Regions from separate parts of the Streptomyces sp. NBC_00207 genome, predicted to be linked through region 2. Evidence: riboswitches for the same ligand, from Rfam matches in the RefSeq annotation. Region 2 holds a riboswitch; each other region holds the start of a gene.
What was found. Region 2 has a riboswitch for thiamine pyrophosphate ahead of OG472_RS31025 (thiamine ABC transporter substrate binding subunit). Riboswitches for the same ligand answer to the same signal wherever they lie in the genome.
Positions count from the first base shown of each region.

Region 1 (4,253 bases), 1.7 Mb from region 2:
CAGCGTGGGAAGCGCTGCCGCAAGTGGCAGGACACCTCGCAGATAGGTCCTCTTATCGGACTAGTGATGCGACACCAACGGCCGCTGTGACGGACACGGAGAACGCGAGCCGTCAGGACGAGGTGTGCGACGACCAGCCGGTCGTGGCGAGTGGGAGCGCTCCGGCGCCGAAAACGGGCGGACCCGCGGCTCCCCCCATGGGTCGCGGGTCCGCTCCGTGGCTCATGTGCCGTCGAACGGTCAGTCGGTCGGCGGCAGGTGGCCGGCGGCAGGTGGGCGCGGTTGCCCGAGGCCGCGAGCTCCGCGGCTTCTGTGCCAGCATGCCGAGTCCCCCACCACGCAGAGCACCGCGCGGTCGGGCGCCCGGACCCGCTGCCGCCGCCCGGCCAGGGCCCGGGCAGGATGACGCTGCCGGCCAGAACCGTGGTCGCCCCAGCCGGGGAAGACCCATGCCGGCTGCTGGACCCCGGCCCACGGCGCCCACCCCACCCCGGCGATACGGGAAGTGGCTCGCCCTCGGCGGTTGCAGGGGAGCCCTGGGGTGCGCTGCGGGGTCGGGCTGATCGTCCTGCGTCGCCTCTGGGTTCCCGGAGCGCCGGGCGACGCCGTCGTGCTGACGAGTGCCGAGCCGGCAGGGGTGTGGAAGGACGAGCGGGGCGGCAGCCTCGTCCTGGCCGGGGACGGAACGTTCAGCGCCTCATCCGTCTGTGGCGACCGGCAGGACCGCGGCCCCGGCGCTCTTCCTGAAGAAGGGGACCGCTCGATGAGCGACGGAGGCCCGGACGGGAGCCTCCGCCGCTCACAAGGACCGTGAGGGTCAGTCGGCCAGGGGCAGGTAGACGCGGTTGCCCGAGGCCGCGAACTCGGCGGACTTCTCCGCCATGCCCGCCTGGATCTCGTCGGCCTTCAGGTCGCCGCCGTGCTCGCGGCGGATGTCCTGCGAGATCTTCATCGAGCAGAACTTCGGACCGCACATGGAGCAGAAGTGCGCGGTCTTGGCCGGCTCGGCGGGAAGGGTCTCGTCGTGGAACTCGCGGGCCGTGTCCGGGTCGAGGGCCAGGTTGAACTGGTCCTCCCAGCGGAACTCGAACCGGGCGTCCGACAGGGCGTCGTCCCACTCCTGGGCGCCGGGGTGCCCCTTGGCCAGGTCGGCGGCGTGCGCCGCGATCTTGTACGTGATGACACCGGTCTTCACGTCGTCGCGGTTGGGCAGGCCCAGGTGCTCCTTGGGCGTGACGTAGCAGAGCATCGCGGTGCCCCACCAGGCGATCATCGCGGCGCCGATGCCCGAGGTGATGTGGTCGTACGCGGGCGCGACGTCCGTGGTCAGCGGGCCGAGCGTGTAGAACGGCGCCTCCTCGCAGATCTCCTGCTGGAGGTCGATGTTCTCCTTGATCTTGTGCATCGGGACGTGGCCCGGGCCCTCGATCATCGTCTGGACGTTGTGGCGCTTGGCGATCGTGTTCAGCTCGCCCAGCGTCTTCAGCTCCGCGAACTGCGCCGCGTCGTTGGCGTCCGCGATGGAGCCGGGGCGCAGGCCGTCGCCCAGCGAGTACGTGACGTCGTACGTCGCGAGGATGTCGCAGAGCTCTTCGAAGTTCGTGTAGAGGAAGTTCTCCTTGTGGTGCGCGAGGCACCACGCGGCCATGATCGAGCCGCCGCGCGAGACGATGCCGGTCTTGCGGCGGGCGGTCAGCGGCACGTAGGGCAGCAGCACGCCGGCGTGGACCGTCATGTAGTCGACGCCCTGCTCGGCCTGCTCGATGACCGTGTCCTTGTAGATCTCCCAGGTCAGGTCCTCGGCGCGGCCGTCGACCTTCTCCAGCGCCTGGTAGAGCGGCACGGTGCCGATCGGGACGGGGGAGTTGCGCAGCACCCACTCGCGGGTGGTGTGGATGTTGCGGCCCGTCGAGAGGTCCATGACCGTGTCGGCGCCCCACTTGGTCGCCCAGGTCATCTTGTCGACCTCCTCCTCGATGGAGGAGGTGACCGCGGAGTTGCCGATGTTGGCGTTGACCTTCACCAGGAACCGCTTGCCGATGATCATCGGCTCGATCTCGGGGTGGTTCACGTTCGCCGGAAGCACCGCACGACCTGCGGCGATCTCCTCGCGGACGACCTCGGGGGAGACGTTCTCCCGGATCGCGACGTACTCCATCTCCGGGGTGATCTCGCCCCGGCGGGCGTACGCGAGCTGCGTGACGGCCTGGCCGCCACGGCCCCGGCGGGGCTGGCGCGGGCGGCCCGGGAAGACCGCGTCGAGGTTCTTGAGGCCACCGCGCGGCGAGGTGTGCTTGATGCCGTCGTCCTCGGGGCGCACGGGACGGCCCGCGTACTCCTCGGTGTCGCCGCGGCCGATGATCCAGTTCTCGCGCAGCGGGGCGAGGCCCCGGCGGACGTCGGTCTCGATCTGCGGATCGGTGTACGGACCGGACGTGTCGTAGAGCGTCACGTCCTTGCCGTTGGTGAGGTGGACCTGGCGGACCGGCACCCGGATGTCGGGGCGGGAGCCCGCCACGTAGCCCTTGTGCCAGCCGGGCTGGCGCTCGGTCTGGCCATCGGCGTCCTGGCTGACGGCAGGCGTGCGTGCGTCCTGAATGGTCATGAGACCTGATCTCCCTACGCCGGCATTACCCGGTAACAGGTTCGGCGGTCGACGCAGCCTCTTCCCGTACGCATCCGTGATGCGCGTACGGTGATCAGCGTCCTCTCAGCCCGGTGCTCCGAGCTCCCGCGTTGTGCAAAGTAGCCCCCACGCTAGCGTCATCCATGGCGTGCTGAACAGTGGGCCCCCTCATCTCTTGCGATGATCTGCTGGTGACGTCCTCGCCGCAGCCCCCCACCGAGCCCACAGAGCCCCATGGCCACACCGGCCACGCGCACGACGGCCCGGGGCACTCCGCCGGGCACTCGTCCGAGTCCTCCGGGGGTCCTTCCGCCGGTCATTCCCACGGCCACGGTCACAGCCACGGGCACGGCCCGGCGGCCCCCGTCTCGAAGCACCTGCGCAAGGTCATCGCGGCCGTACTGATCCCCTTCGCCACCGCCGTTGTCATCGGCCTGGTGGTGCTCTGGCCGGGCGGCGCCCCCGCCCACGAGCGCACGGGGGTGGGATTCGACCGGCAGACCCAGCAGGGCACGGTCGTCTCGCTCGAACGCGTCGACTGCAAATCGGTGAACGCCGCACAGGTACCGCCGACCGCGAACCCCTCCACCCCCGAGGGCCGTGAGGCCCAGGCCGCGCAGACCGGCGAGTGCAAGAAGGCCACCGTCGAGATCGGCACCGGCCCGGACAAGGGCCGCACCTTCGTGGAGGTCGTCCAGCCGGGTGCGCCGCGGCAGTTGGCGGACGGCCAGGAGGTGGTCGTGGCGTACGCGCCCGACGCCCCCCGCGACCTCCAGTACTCGGTGATCGACGTGAACCGCAAGATCCCGCTTGCGGTGCTGGCCGGCATCTTCGCGCTCGCGGTCGTCCTCGTCGGGCGGATGCGCGGGCTGTTCGCACTGATCGCGCTGATCGTCAGCTTCGGCGTGCTGACGCTGTTCATCCTCCCGGCCATCCTGCAGGGTTCGAACCCGCTCGTCGTCGCGGTGGTCGGGGCGAGCGCCATCATGCTGATCGCGCTCTACATGTGCCACGGCCTGACCGCCCGCACCTCGGTCGCCGTCCTCGGCACCCTCGTCTCGCTGGTGCTGATCGGCCTGCTGGGCTCGGTGTTCATCGACTGGGCGTCCCTCACCGGCAACACGGACGACAACACCGGGCTGATCCACGGGCTGTACCCGGACATCGACATGAGCGGTCTGCTGCTCGCAAGCATCATCATCGGATCGCTCGGCGTGCTCGACGACGTGACGGTCACCCAGACTTCGGCCGTCTGGGAACTGCACCAGGCGGACCCCTCGATGGGGTCGCGCGCCCTGTACCGGGCGGCCATCAGGATCGGCCGCGACCACATCGCGTCGGTCGTCAACACGCTGGTGCTGGCCTACGCGGGCGCCGCACTGCCCCTGCTCCTGCTGTTCTCGATCGCGAACAGCAGCATGGGCTCGGTGGCGAACAGCGAGCTGGTCGCGGTGGAAATCGTACGGACCCTCGTGGGCTCGATCGGACTGGTGGCCTCGGTCCCCGTGACGACGGCACTGGCCTCGCTGGTGGTTTCCGCCGACCGGCCGGCATCCCCGGACGTCGCGCCGGCCGCGGGGCCGGTCCGCGGCGGCCGGGGCCGGCGGCGCAAGCGCTGAAGGAGGTT
Region 1 is NZ_CP130715.1:4,808,433-4,812,685, forward strand. Features, by position in the region: gene thiC (phosphomethylpyrimidine synthase ThiC) at 818-2,605, opposite strand; TPP riboswitch at 2,600-2,745, opposite strand; gene OG472_RS22720 (YibE/F family protein) at 2,818-4,245, shown strand.
Region 1: linked by a shared signal. The riboswitch ahead of thiC (phosphomethylpyrimidine synthase ThiC) and the one ahead of OG472_RS31025 (thiamine ABC transporter substrate binding subunit) in region 2 are both predicted to bind thiamine pyrophosphate.

Region 2 (4,253 bases):
AGCCGCGTACGAAGGGCCCCGCGCGCCGGGTCAGTGCCGCGGCCGCCAGCCCCCCGATGAACAGGGCGATCGCGGTGGCGGCGAGGGCGTACTGGAGGGAGTTCCAGATCGCCTCCAACGGGGGCACCAGGAAGGTTCCGCCGCCGGCGCCCGCGTCCTGCAGCGCCCGGTAGAAGCCGAACCCGTATCCGCCGGGGGCGTCGAAGGACCGCTCGACCAGTACGGCCAGCGGCGCCACGATCAGCAGCGCGATGGTCGCCAGGACCCCGCCCAGCAGCGTGCGCTGCGCCCAGCCGCGCGGCCGGTGCGTGGTGCGGCCCGGGTCCACCAGCCGCAGCGCGGTCTCGCGCCGGCGCACGGTCCAGGCGTGCACGGCGAGGATCGCGCCGACCGCGGCGAACTGCACCATCGTCAGCACGGCGGCCGTCGGCAGGTCCAGGAGCTGCGCGGTCTGCCGGTAGACCTCCACCTCCAGGGTGGAGTACGCGGGCCCGCCCAGGATCAGTACGACGCCGAAGGAGCTGAAGGTGAACAGGAAGACCATCAGCGAGGCCGCGGCCACCGACGGGGCCAGCGCGGGCAGTGTCACGCGCCGCCAGGCGGCGAACCGGCCGGCGCCCAGCACCCGGGCGGCCTCCTCCTGGCGCGGATCGAGCTGCGCCCACAGCCCGCCGACGGTGCGGACGATGACCGCGTAGTTGAAGAAGACGTGCGCGAGGAGGATCGCCCAGACGGTGGTGTCGAGCCGGACCCCCATCGTCTCGTCCAGCAGCCCGCCGCGTCCCAGCAGCGCGAGGAAGGCGGTGCCGACGACCACGGTCGGCAGCACGAAGGGAACGGTCACCACGGCCCGCAGCAGCTGCTTGCCGGGGAACTCGAAGCGCGCGAAGACGTACGCGCCGGGGAGCGCGATCAGCAGCGTGAGCACGGTCGAGGCGAGCGCCTGCCAGGTCGTGAACCACAGCACGCCGGCGATGTCGGGCCGGGCCAGCACCTCGCCGATCCGGCCGAACTGCCAGCCCTCGTCGGTCTTGAGGCCGCGCCCGACGATCGAGGCGACGGGGTAGGCGAAGAACAGCCCGAAGAAGGCCAGCGGCACGGCCATCAGGGCGAGCCGCACGGCGGTCGACCGGCCGCCCCCGCGGGGGCCGGAGCCCGGCGCGGCGCCCCCCGACGCCGCGCCCGGCCCCTTGGTACCGCCTACTTCACGACGAGCGAGGTCCATGCCTTGACCCACTGCTCACGGTTCTTGGCGATGGTCTCGGGAGCCACGTTCTCCGGCTTCTCGACCACCACACCGTGCTTGGTGAACAGCTCCGGCAGGGCGGCGTCCTTGGTCACGGGGTTCACGAACATCTGGAGCGGCATGTCTTCCTGGAACTTCTTGCTGACCAGGAAGTCCACCAGGGCCTTGCCGCCCTCCTCGTTCTTCGCGCCCTTCAGCAGGCCCGCGAACTCGATCTGGCGGAAGCAGGTGCCGGTGGCGACGCCCGTCGGGGCCTCGGCCGGCTGCGGCTCGCCGTACAGCACCTCGACCGGCGGGCTGGAGGCGTAGGAGACGACCAGCGGGCGGTCGCCCTTGGCCTTCTTGCCTCCGGCGGAGCCGGAGAACCGCTCGTTGTAGGCCTGCTCCCAGCCGTCGACGACCTCGACGCCGTTGGCCTTCAGCTTGCTCCAGTAGTCCTTCCAGCCCTCGTCGCCGTACTTGCCGACGGAGGCGAGGAGGAAGCCGAGGCCGGGCGAGGAGGTCGCGGCGTTCTCGGTGACCAGGAGGTTCTTGTACTCCGGCTTGATCAGGTCGTCCAGCGTCTGCGGCGGGGCGATCTTCTTGTCGGCGAAGTACGCCTTGTCGTAGTTGACGCAGATGTCGCCGGAGTCGATCGGGGTGACCCGGTGCTCCTTGTCGAGGACGTACTCGGGCTTCACGTCGGCCAGGCCCTTGGCCTCGTACGGCGTGAAGATGCCGTTGTCGAGGGCGCGCGAGAGGAGGGTGTTGTCCACGCCGAAGAAGACGTCGCCGCGCGGGGAGCCCTTGGTGAGGATCTCCTGGTTCAGTGCCGCGCCGGCGTCCCCGGACTTCAGCACCTTGACCGTGTAGCCGCTCTGCTGCTCGAACTCCTTGAGGACCGTGTCGGTCACGTTGAAGGAGTCGTGCGAGACGAGGGTCACGGTCTTGGACTTGGGGGCGTCGCTCGCGCCCGCCGTCTTGTCCTTGGCGTCGCCGCCGCAGGCGCTGAGCGTGGTGACGCCCAGCGCGGCCGCGAGCGCGGCGCCCGCGATCTTCTTGGTGGTGCTCATCGGTGAATTCCTCCTGGGATGTCCAGGAGAAGACGCGGCCCTGCCCGGCGCTGCGAGAGCGGACGCCGGGCAGGGCGCAACAGCAAGAGTGGTGACCGAACTTCCTACCCCGAATGACCGGGGCGAGGTTCAGAGGGTCTGCGGATGACGGATACCGCACTCTCAGCGCTGTGGCGCTCCCCTGTCGGAATATGAAATTGGTTCGGCCACAGGGTACCCCGCGGCCGAATCTCATCGAACAGAAGCGGAACCTAGCGCTCCGAAGCGGCCAGCTGGCCGCACGCGCCGTCGATCTCCTGGCCGCGGGTGTCGCGTACGGTCACGGGCACGCCGTGGCGGGCGATGGCCTCGACGAAGGCCTTCTCGTCCTCGGGCCGCGAGGCGGTCCACTTCGAGCCCGGCGTGGGGTTCAGCGGGATCAGATTGACGTGGACACGCTTGCCCTTGAGCAGCTTGCCCAGCAGGTCACCACGCCAGGCCTGGTCGTTGATGTCGCGGATCAGGGCGTACTCGATCGAGATCCGCCGGCCCGACTTCTCCGCGTACTCCCAGGCCGCGCCGAGCACCTCGCGGACGTTCCAGCGGGTGTTCACGGGGACCAGGGTGTCGCGCAGCTCGTCGTCGGGCGCGTGCAGGGAGACGGCGAGACGGCACTTGAAGCCCTCGTCGGCGAACCGCAGCATGGCCGGGACCAGGCCGACGGTGGAGACGGTGATGCCGCGCTGCGACAGGCCCAGGCCGTCGGGCTCGGGGTCGGTGAGCCGGCGGATGGCGCCGACCACGCGGTTGTAGTTGGCCAGCGGCTCGCCCATGCCCATGAAGACGATGTTCGACAGGCGCGCCGGTCCGCCCGGGACCTCGCCGTCGCGCAGCGCGCGCATGCCGTCGACGATCTGGTGCACGATCTCGGCGGTGGAGAGGTTGCGGTCGAGTCCCGCCTGGCCGGTGGCGCAGAACGGACAGTTCATGCCGCAGCCGGCCTGCGAGGAGATGCACATCGTGACCCGGTCGGGATAGCGCATCAGCACGGACTCGACGAGCGTGCCGTCGTGCAGCTTCCACAGGGTCTTGCGCGTGGTGTCGTCGTCGCAGCTGATGTGGCGGACGACGTTCATCAGATCGGGGAGCAGCTCCTGCTGGAGCTTCTCCCGCGAGCCGGCGGGGATGTCGGTCCACTCGGCCGGGTCGTGCGCGTAGCGCGCGAAGTAGTGCTGGGAAAGCTGCTTGGCCCGGAACGGCTTCTCGCCGATCGCGGCGACCGCCTCACGGCGCTCGGCCGGGGTCATGTCGGCGAGGTGCCGGGGCGGCTTCTTGGCCCCGCGAGGGGCGACGAAGGTGAGCTCTCCCGGAACGGGGCGGGCCATGGCAGGTACTCCTTGTAAGACGAAAGGCGCGCCGCAGAAGCAGCGCGCCTTTCAAGAGTAACCGCCCGGCGTCACACGCCGCCTTTTCGCAGGTCAGCCAACACCCACGAAGGCCGCCAGCAGCAGCCACACCACCGGCGCCGTCGGCAGGAGGGAGTCGAGCCGGTCCATGATGCCGCCGTGGCCCGGCAGCAGGGTGCCCATGTCCTTGATGCCCAGGTCCCGCTTGATCATCGACTCGCCGAGGTCGCCCAGGGTGGCGCTGACCGCGACCGCGAGGCCCAGCAGCAGGCCCTGCCACCAGGCGCCGCCGTCGATCAGGAACTCCATGCACAGCGCGCCGGCCGCCATCGCGAAGGCCACCGCGCCGAACAGTCCCTCGCGGGTCTTTCCGGGGCTGATGCGCGGCGCGAGCTTGCGCTTCCCGAAGCGCCAGCCGACGGCGTAGGCCCCGGTATCGCTGACCACGGTCAGGAGCAGGAACGTGATCACGCGCTGGGGGCCGTCGTCGGCGGTGAGGAGCATCGCGACGAAGGTGGCCAGGAAGGGCACGTAGAACGCCGCGAAGGCGCCCGCGGTGACGTCCTTGAG
Region 2 is NZ_CP130715.1:6,534,494-6,538,746, reverse strand. Features, by position in the region: gene OG472_RS31030 (ABC transporter permease) at 1-1,105, opposite strand, end outside; gene OG472_RS31025 (thiamine ABC transporter substrate binding subunit) at 1,201-2,298, opposite strand; TPP riboswitch at 2,382-2,491, opposite strand; gene rlmN (23S rRNA (adenine(2503)-C(2))-methyltransferase RlmN) at 2,550-3,662, opposite strand; gene OG472_RS31015 (phosphatidate cytidylyltransferase) at 3,756-4,253, opposite strand, start outside.

Region 3 (4,253 bases), 3.5 Mb from region 2:
AACCAGGGCCGGTCCTGCTCCAGCGAGGCCGCGTACCGGACCAGCCCCAGGCCGGGGGCGTGGCGGCCGGGCTTGGTGGGGGTGGGCCAGCAGGGGCCGGTGCAGAAGTAGTCCACGCCGGGCTCGGCGACGGCGGCGTCGACCTCGTCCTCCGCGTGGCAGGAGCGGCCGATCAGCACGCGCTCGCCGAGGATGGCGCGGGCCGCGGGGACGGGGATGTCGCCCTGGCCGAGGTGGAGGACGTCGGAGCCGATGGCGTGGGCGACGTCGGCGCGGTCGTTCACCGCGAGGAGCTTGCCGTGGCGGCGTGCGGCCTCGGCGAACACCTGGAGGTGTTCGAGCTCCTCCCCCGCCTCCATGCCCTTGTCCCGGAGCTGGACGATGTCCACGCCTCCGGCCAGGACGGCGTCGAGGAACTCGGGGAGGTCACCCTGCCGCTTGCGGGCGTCCGTGCAGAGGTAGAGCCGGGCGTCGGACAGCTGCATGGGTGAACCCCCCGTGGTGGAGGCGGTGTACGGGCGCGGGGCCCGTACACCGCGGTGGAGCGAACTGCGGATCAGGTCAGAGGGCGAGCGCCTGAGCGCGGCGCTTCACCTCCGTGCCGCGATTCTCGCTCAGCGCCTGCACGGGAGTGCCGGGCAGGGTCGGATCCTCGGTGAAGAGCCACTCCAGGATCTCCTCGTCGGTGAAGCGGTCGTCGCGCAGTACGGTCAGCAGACCGACCAGGCCCTTGACGACCTTGTCGCCGTCGATGAAGGGAGCCGGCACCTGCAGGGAACGGTTCTCGCCCCGGCGGACGGCGATGAGCTGCCCTTCCTTGACCATCTGGCGGACCCGGGTCACCTCGATGTTCAGCATCTCCGCGATGTCGGGGAGGTACAGCCACGAGGGGACAAGGGCATCGATCTTTGCGTCAATCTCGGTCACGGACACAAGCCTGCCATCTCGGCTCCGCCGCCGGTACCTGAGCAGCCCCGTCCGGGTCGCGGCCCGGACCGGGCCCCGCCCGGGACCCCGCGCCGCAAAGGCCGGCGGGGCTGGTTTTCAGCCCCGCCGGCGTCAGGCCGAGGCCGACTTCAGCGGGGTCGCGGGGTCGGTGACCTTGGCGGGGTCCAGAGGGACCGCCGTCTCGATCAGGCGGCGGCCCTGTGCCACGTCGCGGGGGCGGCCCACCGCCAGGACCGCGACCAGCGCGCCGCCCCGCAGCCAGCACACCGACCAGGCCGGTCCGGCCGGGTCTCCGCGCCAGAGCAGGGTGTCGGCCCCGCCGTGGTGTCCGGCGTACTGCACGAACCGGCCGAACTGCTCCGACCAGAAGTACGGCACCGGGTCGTACACCCGGGCCGGCTCCCCGGCGCCGGCGCCGGCCAGGATGTTCGCCGCCACCGTCCGCGGCCCCTGGAGCGCGTTGTCCCAGTGGTGCACGAGCAGCCGCTTCCCGTACCGCCCGGAGGGGAAGGAGGCGCAGTCTCCGACCGCGTACACGCCGGGCAGGGAGGTGCGCAGGTACGCGTCGGCGGTGACCGAGCCGTCGGTGCCCAGTTCCACACCGGTCCCGGCCAGCCATCCCGTGGCGGGGCGCGCGCCGATGCCCACGACGACCGCGCCGGCCGGCAGGGCGCGCCCGTCCGCGAGCAGGACCCGGCCCTCCTCGATCCCGGCGACCTTCGCGCCGGTGATCAGCCCGGCGCCCGCCTCCTCGTACCAGCGCGCCATCGGTTCGGCGACCTCGGCGGGCAGTGCCCCCGCCAGCACCCGGTCCGCCGCCTCGACCACGGTCACCGCGCAGCCCGCCTCGCGGGCCGCGGTGGCGAACTCGGCGCCGATCCAGCCCGCCCCGACGACCACCGTCGAGGGCGCGGCCGCCAGGACCGGGCGCAGCCGCGCCGCGTCGTCCAGCGTGCGCAGCAGGTGGACGCCCGGGACGCCCTCGGTGCCGGCGAGGGTCAGCGGCTCGGCGCCGGTCGCCAGGACGAGGACCTCGTACGGGACCGGGCCGGCCTCGGTGTCCAGCTCGCGGTCGGCGGCCCGGAGCCCGGTGACCTCCGTCCCGAGCCGCAGCTCGATGCCGAGCCCCTCGAAGTCCACGTCGAAGGCGGAGTCCTCGGCCTTGCCGAGCAGGACCGCCTTGGACAGCGGGGGCCGGTCGTAGGGCTGGTGGGGTTCGGCGCCCAGGAGGGTCAGGGGGCCGGCGAATCCCTGCTCGCGCAGGGCGACCGCGGTCTGCACCCCGGCCATTCCGGCGCCGACGATCACGACGCCGCGCTCTTTGTGTTCCGTCTGCTCGCTCACCCGGCCACCCTAATCATCTGACGCTCCGTCAGGAATAGGTGCCGCCTTACCGGCCGTCCGGGGCCGGGATAGTCTGGCCACCGTACCTATCGCGGGAGTCCGGCGCACCGGGCTGAGAGGGAGGCTGGCCGGCCTCCGACCGTACGAACCTGATCCGGGTCATGCCGGCGAAGGGAGGGGCTGGACGCCCATGCACTCATCTCGGAAGGGATCCGACGTCCTCGTCATCGGGGGCGGGATCATCGGTCTGGTCACCGCCTGGCGGGCCGCGGCGCGCGGGATGCGCACCGTACTCGCCGACCCGGCACCCGGCGGCGGCGCCGCCCAGGTTGCGGCCGGCATGCTCGCCCCCGTCACCGAACTGCACTTCGGCGAGGAAGCCCTCCTGGGCCTCGGCCTTGCCTCCGCCGCACGCTATCCGGAGTTCGCCGCCGAGCTCGCCGACGCGAGCGGCGGCATGGACATCGGCTTCCGCGCCTGCGGCACCCTCGCCGTCGCCCTCGACTCCGACGACCGGCTCCACCTGCGGGAACTGCACGCGCTGCAGCGCCGCTGCGGCCTGGAGTCCGAGTGGCTCACCGGCCGCGAGTGCCGCCGCCTGGAGCCCATGCTCGCCCCGGGCGTGCGCGGCGGCCTGCGCGTGGACGGCGACCACCAGGTCGACCCGCGCCGGCTCGCGGCCGCCCTGCTGGCCGCCTGCGAGCGGGCCGGCGTGATCATCCACCGGGCCGCCGTGGAACGGCTCCTGGTCACCGCCGACCGGGCGGCCGGGGCCGCACTCGACGACGGTACGGAGCTGCGCGCCGCCCAGGTGGTCCTGGCGGCGGGCTCGCTCAGCGGCAGGCTGGCGGGCGTACCGCCGGAGGTGCTGCCTCCCGTACGGCCGGTCAAGGGCCAGGTCCTGCGCCTGTCCGTGCCCCCGGCCTACGCGCCGTTCCTGTCCCGGACCGTCCGGGCGGTCGTCCGCGGCAGCCACGTCTACCTGGTGCCGCGCGAGAACGGCGAACTCGTCGTCGGCGCCACCAGCGAGGAACTCGGCTGGGACACCACGGTCACCGCGGGCGGGGTCTACGAACTCCTGCGCGACGCCCACGAACTGGTCCCCGGCATCACCGAACTCCCCCTCACCGAGACCCGTGCGGGGCTGCGCCCCGGCTCGCCCGACAACGCCCCGCTGCTCGGCCCGACCGACCTGCCGGGCCTGCACCTGGCCACCGGGCACTACCGCAACGGGGTGCTGCTGACCCCGCTCACCGGCGAGGTGCTCGCCGAGCTGCTGGCCACCGGCGAAGTGCCGGAAATCGCGCGCCCCTTCACCCCCCGCCGGTTCTCCGCCGCACGTCAGGAGTCGTACGCATGAACCTCCCCGCCTCCGTCTCCCTCTCCGTCAACGGCGAGCCGCGCGAGGTCGCGGCCGGCACCACGCTCGACAGCGTGGTCGCGACCCTGACCACGGCCCCCTCCGGCGTCGCCGCCGCGCTCAACGAGACCGTGGTCCCGCGCGGTCAGTGGCCGGCCACGCCGGTGGGCGACGGCGACCGGGTCGAAATCCTCACCGCGGTCCAGGGGGGCTGAGCGCCATGGCGGACGACCTCTTCACCCTCGGCGGCCGGACCTTCTCCTCCCGCCTGATCATGGGCACGGGCGGGGCCCCGAGCCTGGACGTGCTGGAACGCTCGCTGGTCGCGTCCGGCACCGAACTCACGACGGTCGCGATGCGGCGCCTCGACCCCACGGTCCAGGGCTCCGTCCTCTCCGTCCTGACCAAGCTCGGCATCGCGGTCCTGCCCAACACGGCGGGCTGCTTCACGGCCGGCGAGGCCGTGCTCACGGCCCGGCTGGCCCGGGAGGCGCTGGGCACGGACTGGATCAAGCTGGAGGTGGTCGCGGACGAGCGGACCCTCCTGCCCGACGGCGTCGAGCTGCTGGACGCCGCCGAGATCCTCGTGGACGAGGGCTTC
Region 3 is NZ_CP130715.1:3,061,484-3,065,736, forward strand. Features, by position in the region: gene thiE (thiamine phosphate synthase) at 1-485, opposite strand, end outside; gene OG472_RS14600 (Rv2175c family DNA-binding protein) at 562-927, opposite strand; gene OG472_RS14605 (NAD(P)/FAD-dependent oxidoreductase) at 1,060-2,292, opposite strand; TPP riboswitch at 2,374-2,485, shown strand; gene thiO (glycine oxidase ThiO) at 2,483-3,652, shown strand; gene thiS (sulfur carrier protein ThiS) at 3,649-3,867, shown strand; gene OG472_RS14620 (thiazole synthase) at 3,873-4,253, shown strand, end outside.
Region 3: linked by a shared signal. The riboswitch ahead of thiO (glycine oxidase ThiO) and the one ahead of OG472_RS31025 (thiamine ABC transporter substrate binding subunit) in region 2 are both predicted to bind thiamine pyrophosphate.